DNA from 2 places in the Staphylococcus durrellii genome. Region 2 is predicted to be linked to the other one. Evidence: predicted binding sites of a transcription regulator. Region 2 holds the regulator's gene; the other holds the start of a gene.

Region 1 (7,728 bases), 580 kb from region 2:
CTCATGTAGAATATCAGTCTTAAATCATGCTAAAATGATAGAAACTAATTTTTTTAAGGAGAATTGATTTATGGCTAAAACTTATATTTTCGGACACAAAAGTCCAGATACTGATGCAATTTCATCAGCTATCATTATGTCAGATTTTGAAGCTCAAACTGGTAACAATGAAGCACAAGCTTTTCGTTTAGGCGAAGTTGGACCAGAAACACAATACGCTTTAGATTATTTTAAAGTTGAAACACCTGAACTACTTAATGATGATTTAGCAGATCAAAATGTTATTCTTGTTGACCATAATGAGTTCCAGCAAAGTGCTGACACTATTGCAAATGCTACAATTCAGCACGTGATTGATCACCATAGAATATCTAACTTTGAAACCGCTGCTCCTTTGTATTACCGTGCAGAACCAGTGGGTTGTACTGCAACAATCTTATACAAAATGTATCAAGAACGTGGCTTTGATATTAAACCTGAAATTGCTGGATTAATGATTTCTGCAATTATTTCTGATAGTTTATTATTTAAATCTCCAACATGTACTGAAGAAGACAAAGCTGCTGCCGAAGCATTAAAATCTATTGCTAATATCGATTTAGAATCATATGGCTTAGAAATGTTAAAAGCAGGAGCTTCTACGGTAGATAAAAGTGCCGAAGAATTATTATCGTTAGATGCCAAATCATTTAATATGGGCAATCATGTTGCACGTATTGGTCAAGTTAACACTGTTGATATCGACGAAGTATTCGACAGACATGAGGAACTTGAGAAAGCTATGTTAGCTGCAAATAATGAAGAAAACTATGACTTATTTGTACTTTTAGTTACAGACATTATTAATAGTAACTCTAAAATTTTAGTTATCGGTGATGATAAAGATAAAGTTGGCGAAGCATTTAATGTTACACTTGAAAATGGTACTGCCTTTTTACCTGGTGTAGTTTCAAGAAAGAAACAAGTTGTACCACAAATTACAGACGTATTGAGTTAATCATATTTATATTGTTTATAAATTCTGAATATGACTGGGGCATAGATATGTCCCAGTTTTTATAAATTTATACGTGTTATCTTATTTTCATACAGGAGGAATAATTTTGAACTCGGTCGAACAAACTTTTGAGCAAAGTAAGCAATATTTTAAAACGCATGCGACTAAAGATATTAAGTTTCGCAAAAAGCAATTAAAACTATTAAGCAAAAGTATTAAATATTTCGAAGCAGAGTTACTAGAAGCTTTTAATACTGATTTAGGTAAAAATAAAGTTGAAGCATACGCTACTGAAATTGGTTTCGTTTTAAAAAATATTAAGTTAGCACGCAAGGAGCTTAAAAATTGGACTAAGCGCAAGCAAGTAAATACTCCACTATTTATGTTTCCGGCAAAAAGTTACATTATGAATGAACCTTATGGTACCGTATTAATTATCGGACCTTTCAATTATCCTCTACAACTCGTAATAGAACCACTTATTGGTGCAATTGCTGCTGGTAATACTGCTATTATCAAACCGTCTGAATTTACGCCAAACATTACTAATGTCATTCGTAAAATAATTGAAGCAGTTTTTGATCCTGAGTATGTAGCTGTAATTGAAGGAGAAGCAGAAACGACAAAATTACTTACTACCTTACCTTTTGATTACATTTTCTTTACTGGAAGTGAGGAAGTTGGTCGTTCAGTATATCAAGCTGCTAGCCTAAATTTAACCCCTGTAACACTAGAACTAGGAGGCAAATCTCCTGTTATTATAGATGAATCTGCAAATATTAAAGTTGCAAGTGAGCGCATATGTTTTGGCAAATTCACTAATGCTGGTCAAACATGTATTGCACCTGACTATCTATTAGTCAAAAGGTCGATTAAGGAAGACTTAATAAATGCACTTAAAACGACTATCACTGAATTTTATGGCAAAGAAATACAACAGTCTAAAGACTTTGGTCGCATAGTTAATGAACGTCATTTTACAAGACTTACTACATTATTAAATGAGCAACAACATAATATTGTTTTCGGTGGTGATACCAATAAAGATAACCGCTATATTGCTCCAACAATTATAGATAATGTTGCTATTGACTCTAAAATTATGCAAGAAGAAATTTTCGGACCATTATTACCGATAATTACTTATGATGATTTTGACGCGGCATTGGAACTCATTCAATCTAAACCAAAACCTCTGAGCTTATATTTATTTAGCGAAGATGAAAATTCAACTGAACGCGTATTAAATGAATTATCATTTGGTGGCGGTGCAATAAATGACACATTAATGCACATTGCAAATCCCAACTTACCGTTTGGAGGCGTGGGAAACTCAGGTATCGGCCATTATCATGGTAAATATAGTTTTGATACTTTTAGTCATGCAAAATCTTATATTTTCAAAACAACGCGTTTAGAATCTAGCATTATCTTCCCACCTTACAAAGGTAAATTTAAATATATTAAAACATTCTTTAATAAATAACATTGAAACAAAACATAAAAATAGCAGCTCATGTAGAGCTGCTATTTTTATGTTTCAAGGATGACCTATTTCCTTCTTGAAATTATTCATTTTACTAACTTTATTGTAAAAATTTAACACATACCCCTTCTGCTGCTTCTGCATGATTATCAATTTGAGTTAATTCGCCTGTATTTTTATCTCTAGTGAATAATGTTAATGCATAGTCACCTTCTTGATGTGCACAAACTAAATAATCATCTGAGTTAGATATATTAAAGTCACGTGGGAATTCCCCACCACTATGCGTAATGTTAATTAATTCTAGAGACGAACCATCATTAGCTACTTTAAAAATTGCTATACTGTCGTGACCCCTATTACTTATATATAAAAACTGTTGATCTTGAGAAAGTCTAACTCCAGCTAATTTAGTATCTCCTGTAAAGTCGTCTGGTATAGTGCTGTGTCTTTCTACTTCTTTAAATTTTCCATCATGATAACTTACGACACTTACGATATTGGATAATTCATGAACGATATAAGCGTATTTATTATTACCATTAAATGTAATATGACGCGGTCCGTCACCAGGTTCAAACTGAGTCACTGCATATTCAGTTAATCCTTGTTGTCCATATTGATAAGTAACTACTCTATCAGATCCTAAGTCCATAGCAACTACATAATTATCAGGTGTTGTGTCTAATAAGTGTATATGAGGATGCTCTTGTCTTTCATTAGGACCTACAGGATAAGTATGCTGTAATTCTTGAATCAATTTGACTACTTTTCCTGAAGTTGTATCTAATTCATATATTCGAGCTAATCCTGCACCGTAAACAGATTCAAATAAAAATTGCCCATCTGGAGAAACTGACACATAACAGCCTGTACCAGCAGTAGATTCAAGACATTTATTAATCAAAGTTAATTTACCTTTATCGCCTATTTCAAAGCTTGCTACACCACAATCGTCTCCTTCACGTGTAATGGCATATAAATATGAGTTATATTGTACTAAGTATGTAGATGCTTCAATTTCATAGCCAGTTTCTGCTGTGGTAATTTGACCTTTTGCTTCATCTAGCTCAAAACGATAAATGCCTTTCCCTTCTTTTTTAGTATATGAACCAATATAACCTATTGTTGTCATGAAAACCCCTCCAATATTGATATAACTTCATTTTATTAAAGTTAGCTGAGAATAACAATTAATTAAATTTTATGTTTATCGTCTATCATTTATGATGCAACACTATGTTTTATCTGTTTATAGTAAATATCCGATGTTAAGCTGTGTAAGTTCAATTTTGTTAATGCTGATGATGCACTTATTTTGACGCCAATTGTTTTAGCTATCGCACATACTTTGGACTTAAATAAAAAAGTAATATTACCTATTTATCATTGCTAGTGACTTTATTGCAATATTTATAGCAATTGTATTCGTATTGTTAGCGCGCTAAACACCGCCTAGTACATACTAAAAAGTACTAAAAGAAGTACCGTATTTTTTTCCATTGAAGTATGCCTTTTCTTCTTTAATTTAGAAATTTTAGGTATTAATCACCTACTGGGTAATATACTTACATTTGCTGCTAGCCATAATTTACTTGTACACGTTATCGGTACTAGTTTCATGTCTAGCGTTTTTATCATCAGTGATAAATAACTTACACACTGTATTAATCGATTCGCTAACAATTAATCAAACCGACGTTTCTGAAAATACTCAAATAAGGCATGATTTATAATAGTGTAATTGGTTCATATTTAAGTCCTAAAATAACACCTATCGGCTCATTAGCTATTTACTGTGGTTGACATGTACTAACTAAAAATTCATTAAAATATCACAGTTGTCTTACTTTAAAACAGTTATTGTAATTACGCTACTAATATTATTTATCACTTTATTAAGCCGATACTTTACATTCATGCTTTTCGAACAGACTACACACAGACCAAGACATATCAAGATGTTTTGGTCTGTTTTTGGCAATGACTGATTATATAGAAATATGTATTTCTTTTTTATATTCATGTAAAAAATCACTTGCATTTAACAGAACATATGTTCTATTATTGTGTTGAGGTGATTTCGATGATTCCAGATCAATATAAACTAGAAAGCGATTATAGAAAAATCCCAAGAGAATATCTGTCTAAAGATATCCCTATGGGCAGAGGAATGGTTAAATGGGCACCCTTTGCCACATTGCCAGAACAATTTGAAACGATTCAAAACTATATAATTGATCAAAATAAAATAGACCGTCCCATTCTATCGGACGATCAATTAAATGAGTTAAATATACATTTGAATCAGTCTTTGCATAACGATCGACCTGTTCAGCTTGAATATTATCAAGAAGGATGGCTTAAATCATTATCGTTAACGGTGAATCATATCGATATGATAAATATGTATCTTACTGGGATAAAACATGATGACGGTGAAAACATTAAAATTTCTTTATTAGACATTACAAAAATTCAACAATTATAAATATTAATCAATATTAAACTTAATCAAACTCATATGATTTTAAATAGCCATGTAGGAGGAATAGAGTAGAGAATTGGCTTAGTGTATACGCAATTGCCTTAATGATTATAATGATAGACATTAAGATTATCGAAGACTTATACAAAAAAATAGAACACGTAACGTGTTCTATTTTTATAATTAATTATTAGCTTCAATATCTGATACGATTTCTTTTGTTTTGCTTTCGATGTCTTCAAAGTCTTTTTTGAAAATATAAGCAAATACCACTGCACCAACACCAGCTAAAAGTGATACAGTTAAGATTGTACCAAGTACAAATTTAATTAAACCTTTAATAAAATTCAACATTCTGATTCACCTCAATAATTTATTAACATCACTATCTTTAATGATAGCATACTTAAAAGCATCAATAAAAGTATACCTATTATTGGGAAATATATTCTAATAAAAAACATAATATTATATGATATGCTTACACTATTAATAATATACTTCTGTTAAAGATATAAGATTGAATACTTTATTTAACATTTATATAATATCATAATTTAAATGTGAGTGATATTATTAAAGATTTGAAGAACAATAAAAACGACTACTATACTAGTAGCCGTTTAATATTAGTAAGTTTTAGTTGTTCCACCATGCTGCGACTGCTGATTTAAATTGTTCATAATAATTACTCATAATATCACCTCATAGAGTTAATAATTAATTTATCATCGATGTTATAATCATCATATACACAACTATTAATAATAGCAATTAATATAAAATTACATTAAAGTTACAATATTGTTATATAAAGTGACATTAGGAGCGTTATCAATTATGCAAAATGTAAAATCAGATATAATGACCCACAGGGGTTCTCATTTTGACTTAGGCGTCAAAACTGCACAATGGATGCAACAAACCCCTCTTTTGAAGAACAGAGAAAAGGAATGGCGTAAACGTATGCCTCGGTTTGATATCCATATAAAAGAAACATACGAGATTTTTCAACATTATGCCCCTCATATTTGGGAAGAAATTATTGGAATGCAAGAAGTATTAAATTTGCCAACGAACCAAATGATATTAAACTTTGCACATTACCGTTTTACGCCATTAAAAAACAGTGGCTGTACCGTCTTTTTAGGTAATGATTACATGGTTCGCAATTACGATTACCATCCAGCAACGTATGATGCGCGCTATCTATTATTTAAACCGAATGATGGAGGGCTAGCACAATTAGGGCCTACTTCACGCGTAACCGGTCGCATGGATGGCATGAACGAGTCAGGATTAGTTATGGCATATAATTTTATGCATCGTAAACACCCTGGTGATGGTTTCGTATGCTATATGATAGGACGCTTAGTATTAGAATATTGCAAGGATGTTCCAGAAGCAATTCAATTATTAAAGTCATTACCACATAGAAGTTCTTTTAGCTATATTGTAATGGATAAAAATTTAAATCACGCTATTATTGAAGTAACACCAAGAACTATCGATGTGAGATATGATAAGACTTGCACTAATCATTTTAAGCTATTGACACATGAAAATAGAAATTATACGAAAGAATCAATTGAGCGTTTAGACAGATTAATTGCACAAGCTCCAGAACAAATTTCTAAGCACGAAGCCTTTAAACTTTTTAATAATCCTTCAAATGAAATATACAGTAAACTATTTAATAGCTGGTCTGGAACAATTCATACGAGTATGTATGAGCCACAATCCCTGTCAGCTTGGATTACATTAGGTGAAAATAAAGCGCCCACACAATTTAATTTTCAACAATGGCTAGAAGGACAGCCACTAGATCAGCATAGCTTTGAAGGCCAAATAGATACTAATCTAACTTTTGCAACATATTAATTAAAACATTATATTTAATCTACTATTCACTTTTCAATAAAACTGCTCTTTTCAAATTACACTTAGTCGTGTTTCCTTAGAAAAGAGCAGTTTTATATTTCATTTATTTAATAAAGATATTGCCATAGTCTGTATAAAATTCTAGAACATTATGGCTATTACCTACCTTACTATTTTTAAAGTATTTATTATCAACATGTGCTTTACCATTGTCAGGATTCAATTTCAGCAATGTGTCTTTAGGTTTCGTAGCATATGACATATGAATATTCCCTTTAGTCGTCGATGCTTTGATGTCAGATGTACTTTTCATTTCTTTTAAGTTAATACTCTTGTTTCGAGATAGTAGCACAGAATTTTTCATCAATGAGTTATTTACATCAATTTCTCTAGTTGTTTTAATATCACCATTTTTAATAATAGTGTTCCGCAAATACACTGGCGCAGATTTAGAACGATATTTTAAATTTTCAAACTGCGTATTTTTTATGTTCAAACCATCGCCACCATTGTAAGTAGTTTTGATGTTAACTTTACCTAATTTCAAGCCATTCATGTTGATCGTTTCAGAATTTAAATACATATTTAAGCGATTCTCCTGATTTTTAGGTACTGTAATAGTTAATTCACTTTCCATGCTTTTGAACGGGTTAAAGTTTAGACCATAATGATCTTCGTTGTTATTTTTTTCTTTAACAAATAATTTACCATCATGCTTATCAATTTCAACATCTTTTGTTCCTTTATAATTAATAGCCAATTTTTTACCGTGTATTACATTTACTTTAGCCAATTTTGTATTTACGTTTAAATTATTAATATCATTACCGTCAAGATTCTTATGTGCTTTATTGGTTTTATTATCTTGTTGTTCAA
Region 2 (7,728 bases):
TAATTTTCTGGTAATTTACCACTAATAGCTAATTTAAAATCTGAACCTAATTCAGGATATTTAGAAACATATTCTTCAACTAATTTATTCCATGCTTCTTCATTTTCATTAGCACGCTTCAACATATTTTCTGAGAAGATTTCATAAACCTCATCTGGCACGTTGAAACGTTGTTCTGGATCTAGACCGTAATTTTCAAGTGCAAGCTTTCTTTCATCTTCACCTAAAGGTGCGCCATGTACGCCATGAGTGCCTGCTTTATTCGGAGCACCAAAACCAATAACAGTTTTGACTTCAATCATAGTTGGAGCATCTTGAGTTTTAGCTTTTTCAATTGCTTTGTCAATAGCATTTAAATCATTGCCATCTTTAACTAAAATATGATGCCATCCATATGATTCAAAGCGTTTTTTAACGTCTTCAGAAAAAGCTTTATTTAAATCACCATCTAGTGAAATATCATTAGAATCATATAATACGATTAATTTATCTAATTTATTGTGACCAGCGAATGAAGCTGCTTCATGTGAAATTCCTTCCATTAAGTCACCATCAGATGCAATTACATAAGTGTAATGGTCTACAACTTTAGCATCTTCTTTATTGAATTTACCTGCTAAATGTTTTTCAGCTAAAGCTAAACCAACTGACATTGCTAAACCTTGCCCAAGTGGACCTGTAGTTACTTCAACGCCATCAGTGTGTCTAAATTCAGGGTGACCTGGTGTTTTAGAACCCCACTGTCTAAATTGTTTTAATTCTTCAAGTTCTAAGCTTCCTGAAACATGTAATAAACTGTAAAGTAAAGCAGAACCATGTCCCGCAGATAAAACAAAACGGTCTCTGTTAAAGTAATCTTTTGATTGGGGATTAAAATTCAAGTGGCGAGTCCATAAAGTATACGCCATTGGTGCCGCACCCATAGGTAAACCTGGATGCCCTGAGTTTGCTTGTTCAACAGCATCGATACTCAAAGCTCTAATAGTATCAACAGCTAATTGGTCTTTTTTATTAAACATCTAAACAACTTCCTTTCTTAAGTAGCATAACACAACTACTATTATAACTTATTTATCTATTAATTTAAAAAAATAAGATTAGTTTTTGTTATTATCTTGCTCATTTTTATCTTCGTTATCTTTTTCATCTAATATCTTTTTAACTTTATCAGGTGTTACATCATTACCTTCAGGGTCAATAACTCTTGTATTTTCAATTTGCTGTTTGAAACCTTTTCTAAATGACTGTAAATAGGCTTCTCTAAGCTTAGACTGTTCTTTTGCCTCAGTTTCAGTTAAACCTGATTCTTTTTTCTTTTTAGCTAATTCATTAATTCTATCAATATTAACTTCATTACTACTCATAGCAATACCTCCATGGTTATTTACTCAATACAAATAGTATCAAAAAAGTGAGCGAAACTAAATGTTTTCGCTCACTTCAACATATCTATTGATACAGTATTACTACCGAATAATCGCAAATGTTTGGTTCGGTGTATGTTCGTCATTTTCATTGGAATTCTCATTAGATTTCATGGTGTTTGCCATTGTTCCCTTTGAAAGATTTGTAATCTGATGGTCCGTCATTTCGTACGTTTGTTCTGATTTAGTATCAAAATCTGCAGATATTAAAAAAATCACACATAGTACCATAGTAGCTAAAAGGACGATTAAATAAGTTTTGTATTGTTTTATATATTGTTTAGTCATTATATTCACTCCCAGAACGTTTGTTTGTATTACTAATTTATCAGAACACGCGTTCTATGTCAATGCAAAAACGAACAAACGTTTGTAAACAAATATAACTCATGCTATAATTGAGACAAATTAATTTAGGGAGTGCCTATTATGAGAGAATTAACTAAACGTCAAACAGAAATTTTCGATTATATTAAGCAAATCGTTCAATCTAAAGGATATCCACCAAGTGTTCGTGAAATAGGAGAAGCTGTTGGTTTAGCATCTAGTTCTACGGTTCACGGTCATTTATCTAGACTAGAAGAAAAAGGTTACATTCGTCGTGACCCTACAAAACCACGCGCCATAGAAATTGTTTCTGAACTATTAAGTGAACCTGTAAATAATGAAGAAACAATTCACGTCCCAGTAATTGGTAAAGTTACAGCTGGTATACCTATTACTGCTGTTGAAAATGTCGAAGAATACTTTCCATTACCGGAACATTTCACTTCTACTCATAACAGCGATATTTTCATATTAAATGTTGTTGGGGATAGTATGATTGAAGCTGGAATTTTAGATGGGGATAAAGTAATCGTTAGGAGCCAAACTATTGCTGAGAACGGAGATATTATTGTAGCTATGACAGAAGAAAATGAAGCTACAGTAAAAAGATTTTATAAAGAAAAAACACGTTATAGACTTCAACCTGAAAATAGCACAATGGAACCTATATATTTAGAGCAAGTGACAGTTCTTGGTAAAGTTGTCGGTCTTTTTAGAGAAATGTAATTTACACTAGACACTCTCATAAAATTAAACGACTTGTGGTTAATACAATAAAAATAAGCGATTGAGTCTAAGACTCAATCGCTTATTTTTTCTCTAAAACGTCTTTAATTTTTTCTAATATATCGGCTTTTTTCTTTTGTTTTTTAGCCTTCATAAATATCTCATCCTTACACACTAAAGATACCCTGAAAACATTTTGTTAAACATTAATTTGTGTAATTTTCAGTCCAGTAAGGTTGTTTATTCGAATTAAATGATACACCTACTCCAAGTTTGTGATAACTTGTACGTAAAATGTTTTTTCTATGGCCTAGAGAGTTCATTAAGCCTTCATGAGCATATATGCTATCAACTTGCCCATAAGCTAAATTTTCACCAGCAGCATTAAAATTAATATTATCTGCCTTAAGTCTATCAAATGGCGAATTACCTTTTAAATCTGTATGGTCAAAATAATGATGTTGCGCCATATCGTCACTATGCTTACGTGCTGTATTAGATGCTTCATCACTATAAGATAGCGTTGATAGATTGTGTTGAACTCGTTCAGCATTAACAAGATCAAAATTTTGCAATTCAAAGCTTTTTTTCAATTCATCTGAAGGTGGTCCGTATTGTCCACGCAAGCGATTTTCCATTTGATTACTTACCAATAAGATTGATGTTAGATTATTTTTACTGTGTTTATCATAAAATGCAGTTGTATATATATTATGTTTATGGAAAGTATCGTATTCTTTATTATCAATTTCATAACGCACGTTATCTTTACGTTTTTCAGTTATTGGCTTACCTAAACGTTGACGCACTAATTCCTTAGGCGTGCCATATTTTATTTTCGATTGTGAAGAAATTACGTTTTGGTTAGTATATAAGCCATTAACTTTACTATCAATATAACTGACCATTATAAAATCTTGATAATCTTTCGTATAGTAACTATACCATTTTGTACCATATTCATTCGTTGTTATCCTTTGTGCTTTGCCTAATTTATTTTCAACCTGAGCTTTAGTCATATTCATTTGAACATTATTCAATGCAAATTCTTGTTTACTAGGTATCTTCAACTCTTTATTTGCGATATTATCATTGTTCGTCCAAGCATCTACTTTAGTTCTAGCTTGTTGTTGGACATGCATCATAAAATCAGGTTCTTTAATAGGTAAAACAATTATTAACCCTAGAAATATAATAATATAAAATAATAGTTTTCGGATGTTAAACACCTACTATAAGTTAGTCTCTATCACCGTTAAAAATAGAGTTACGTACAATTACATAATCTACTTTTCTTAATGAAGTTAAATCATTACCACCTGCATATGAAATTGAACTTTGTAAATCTTGTTGCATTTCTACTAAAGTATCTTTTAAAGACCCTTTATGTTCTACAAACATTTTTTTACCTTCGACGTTTTTGTGTTCACCTTTTTGGAATTCAGAAGCACTACCAAAATATTCTTTGTATAGCTTACCTTCTAATTCAACTGTTTCACCAGGCGATTCTTCGTGAGCAGCAAATAATGATCCAACCATAACCATAGATGCCCCAAAACGAATAGATTTCGCAATATCACCATGTGTTCTTATACCACCATCAGCAATAATTGGTTTACGAGCCGCTTTACTACAATGATTTAGTGCTGATAATTGCCAGCCACCAGTACCGAAACCTGTCTTAATTTTAGTTATACAAACACGTCCTGGACCAATACCAACTTTAGTAGCATCTGCACCTGCATTTTCTAACTCACGAACCCCTTCTGGTGTACCAACATTACCTGCGATAATAAATGTATCTGGTATATGTTTTTTAATATGTTTAATCATATTAATTACTGAGTCAGAGTGACCATGTGCTATATCAATTGTTATATATTCAGGAATTACATTTTCTGCTTTAAGTTGTTCTACAAAACCAAATTCACGTTCTTTAACCCCGACAGAGATAGAGGCAAATAAACCTTGATCTTGCATTTTACTTATGAAAGGAATTCGAGCTTCCTCATCAAAACGATGCATAATATAGAAATAATCATTTTGAGCGAACCATTCTGCTAAAGATTCATTCATTACTGTTTGCATATTAGCTGGAACAACTGGTAATTTGAATGATTTAGGCCCAAATTTTATCGTCGTATCACATTCTGACCTGCTATTAACTATACATTTATTAGGTATAAGTTGGATATCTTCATAATCAAAAATTTTCATAATATATATACTCCTAACATTTTTATTAAAACAACTATTAAATGGTAAGCATTATCGCCAAATAATGAACAAATATAGTCACAAATAATTAAATATATAGTTATTTACGAACAATCATTTATTCGGCTTTATTACCAATAGATAATATACATTGTTTTATATCAAATGTAAACGGGCTTTAGTACTAATTTACCAACTTGATTTTTTAACACCTGGAATTTGACCTTTATGAGCATGTTCTCGAAAAGCAATTCTAGACATTTCAAATTTTCTTAATACGCCTCTCGGTCTACCTGTTACTTTACAACGACGTGTTAACCTAGTTGGTGAAGAATCTCTTGGTAATTTGCGTAAAGCTTCATAATCACCCTTAGCTTTAAGCTCTTTACGTAATTCATAATATTGATTAACGAGTGCTTCTCGTTTTTGTTCTTTAGCTATTTTTGATTTTTTAGCCATTATAATTCCTCCTATCAAATCGTAACGATTACGTTTTAAATATTATCACATAATTTTAATTTATCAACTATAAATTATTAAATTATCCATTATACTGTTTTGATTAGCTATAACTTCTCTGTTTTCATCAAAATTTACAACTGAATTATTGCGCTATGTATGAGCATGTGATACAATCTTAAATCGTAAGCATTACTAATTAGAGAAAGGATGTTATATTTTGCGCGTAAACATAACTTTAGCTTGCACTGAATGCGGCGATCGTAACTATATAACTACAAAAAATAAGCGTACTAATCCTGAAAGAATTGAATTGAAAAAATTCTGTCCTAGATTGAACAAATATACGTTACATCGCGAAACAAAGTAAAAGTAAAATTCAAACTTATCTTTTAATACGACAAAATCATCACTTGGGTGGTGATTTTTTTATCTTATTTTGTAATATAAAATGATTTGTCCTATATTTAATAATAATAAATCAATTTTAAAATCACCTGTTAAAAAGCGTTGCCTCTCACAAATTTATGAGAGGCAACGCTTTTTATAATAAATATATGATTTTAATCAGCAACTTTTAAGTCTACGTCGTTTATATCTATTCCTAATGCTTTGGCTACACCTCTACCATAGTTTTCATCTGCTTTGTAGCAATGACGAATATGTCTATGTTGTACTTGTAAAGTAGTACCTTGCATTTCATTTGCAGTATTTTCAAAAATACGCTCTTGTTGTTCTTTCGATTGCAATCTAAATAATTTCCCAGGTTGTTCAAAGTAATTATCATCATCTTGTCTAAAATCATATTCATATGCTTCACCTTCTATTTCAAGGCCTGGTTTTTTATATTCAGGTTGACTTTCATAAGCACCTTCGCTATTTGGATAATAATGAGTTCCGCCACCTTGGTTATTATCTAAAATTCTCATTTGACCATCTCTACTAAACGGGCAAATATTTTCAACTCCTACACCTCGAGGTTGGTTAACTGGAATTTGCCAATGGTTAACACCTAATCTGTAACGCTGAGCGTCTCCATAAGAGAAAAGACGCCCTTGTAACATCTTGTCAGGTGAAAAATCAATACCTGGCACAATATTCGTTGGTGCAAATGCCACTTGTTCTACGTCTTGGAAATAGTTGTCAGGATTTCGATTTAATTCGAATTCACCAACTTCTATTAAAGGATAATCTCCTTTATACCATACTTTAGTTAAATCAAAAGGATTATCTTTATGATTGCGCGCTTGTTCTTCAGTCATAACTTGAATATACATTTTCCATTTCGGATAATCTTTGTTCTCAATCGAATCAAATAAATCTCTTTGCGATGATTCTCTGTCGTATGCAATCGTTTGAGCAGCTTCCTCAGGTTGTAAATTTTCAATGCCTTGTTGCGTTCTATGATGGAATTTCACCCAAACACGTTCCCCTTTGTCATTATACATTGAATACGTATGTGACCCAAACCCGTGCATATTACGGAAACCTTTTGGAATCCCCCTATCTGTCATTAAGATAGTTACTTGATGTAATGCTTCAGGTAATGAAGTCCAAAAATCCCAATTATTTTGAGCACTTCGCATGTTAGTTCTTGGATCTCTTTTTACTGCATGATTTAGACTCGCAAATAATTTAGGGTCTCTAAAGAAGAAAACGGGTGTATTATTACCTACTAAATCCCAGTTGCCTTCATCTGTATAAAATTTTAAAGCAAAACCTCTTATATCACGTTCCGCATCAGCAGCCCCACGTTCACCTGCTACGGTAGAAAAACGTGCAAACATTTCAGTCTGTTTACCTACTTCTGAAAAAATACTTGCATTTGTATATTTAGTAATGTCATTTGTGACAGTAAAAGTACCAAACGCACCTGAGCCTTTTGCATGCATACGTCTTTCTGGTATAACTTCTCTATCAAAATGAGCCATTTGTTCTAAAAAGTACCAATCTTGCATTAATAATGGACCACGAGGACCTGCTGTCATCGAATTTTCTCTATCTGATACCGGAGCTCCAAAAAGACTTGTTAATTTTTTATTATTAGCCATATGTATTCCCCCTTCTTTATAGATAATAATAATTATTATCTACAAGTTATTTTAATCTATACCCTTTTTTAAAGCAAGAAAACTATAAAAATATTAGGAAATATCTGATTTTTCAGAAAAATACTCTTTATTGCTTTAAAGTTATAAAAAAGTAATTGCTTATAGTCTCCAAAACAATTACAATAGTCAGTAAATAAATAAAATTAGGAGACTAATTATGGCACAAAATAAATTAAGTCGCGGCCTTAGTTCAAGGCATATTTCAATGATAGCTATTGGTGGTGCGATTGGGACTGGCCTGTTTGTAGCAACAGGCAGTGTCATTTCTCAAGCTGGACCAGGCGGCGCCATACTTGCTTATTTAATTATCGGAATAATGTTATATTTTTTAATGTCATCTATCGGGGAATTAGCTACAATTTATCCAGTTTCAGGATCATTTAGTTCATATTCTGCACGTTTTATTGATAGTTCATTAGGATTTACCGTTGGATGGTTATATTGGATCATTTGGGTTATGGTTG

Evidence for each region. The regulator LexA, encoded in region 2, represses DNA repair genes until DNA is damaged. The targets are predictions, from matches to a motif close to CGAACATATGTTCG.
Region 1: ISP02_RS04135 (YolD-like family protein) is a predicted target of LexA. The motif match lies at 4,533-4,546, and genes of this name have one in related genera.

The regions. Positions count from the first base shown of each region.
Region 1 is NZ_JADIIO010000001.1:871,635-879,362, reverse strand. Features, by position in the region: gene ISP02_RS04160 (cysteine hydrolase family protein) at 1-23, shown strand, start outside; gene ISP02_RS04155 (manganese-dependent inorganic pyrophosphatase) at 71-997, shown strand; gene ISP02_RS04150 (aldehyde dehydrogenase) at 1,104-2,483, shown strand; gene pglS (6-phosphogluconolactonase) at 2,584-3,618, opposite strand; gene ISP02_RS13255 (ArsB/NhaD family transporter) at 4,209-4,289, shown strand; gene ISP02_RS04135 (YolD-like family protein) at 4,570-4,974, shown strand; gene ISP02_RS04130 (hypothetical protein) at 5,155-5,325, opposite strand; gene ISP02_RS04125 (C45 family autoproteolytic acyltransferase/hydolase) at 5,812-6,852, shown strand; gene ISP02_RS04120 (DUF4097 family beta strand repeat-containing protein) at 6,956-7,728, opposite strand, start outside.
Region 2 is NZ_JADIIO010000001.1:1,452,379-1,460,106, forward strand. Features, by position in the region: gene tkt (transketolase) at 1-1,019, opposite strand, end outside; gene ISP02_RS07065 (DUF896 domain-containing protein) at 1,098-1,364, opposite strand; gene sosA (DNA damage-induced cell division inhibitor SosA) at 1,467-1,712, opposite strand; gene lexA (transcriptional repressor LexA) at 1,854-2,477, shown strand; gene ISP02_RS07080 (CAP domain-containing protein) at 2,684-3,706, opposite strand; gene guaC (GMP reductase) at 3,717-4,694, opposite strand; gene rpsN (30S ribosomal protein S14) at 4,884-5,153, opposite strand; gene rpmG (50S ribosomal protein L33) at 5,374-5,523, shown strand; gene ISP02_RS07100 (catalase) at 5,717-7,204, opposite strand; gene ISP02_RS07105 (amino acid permease) at 7,422-7,728, shown strand, end outside.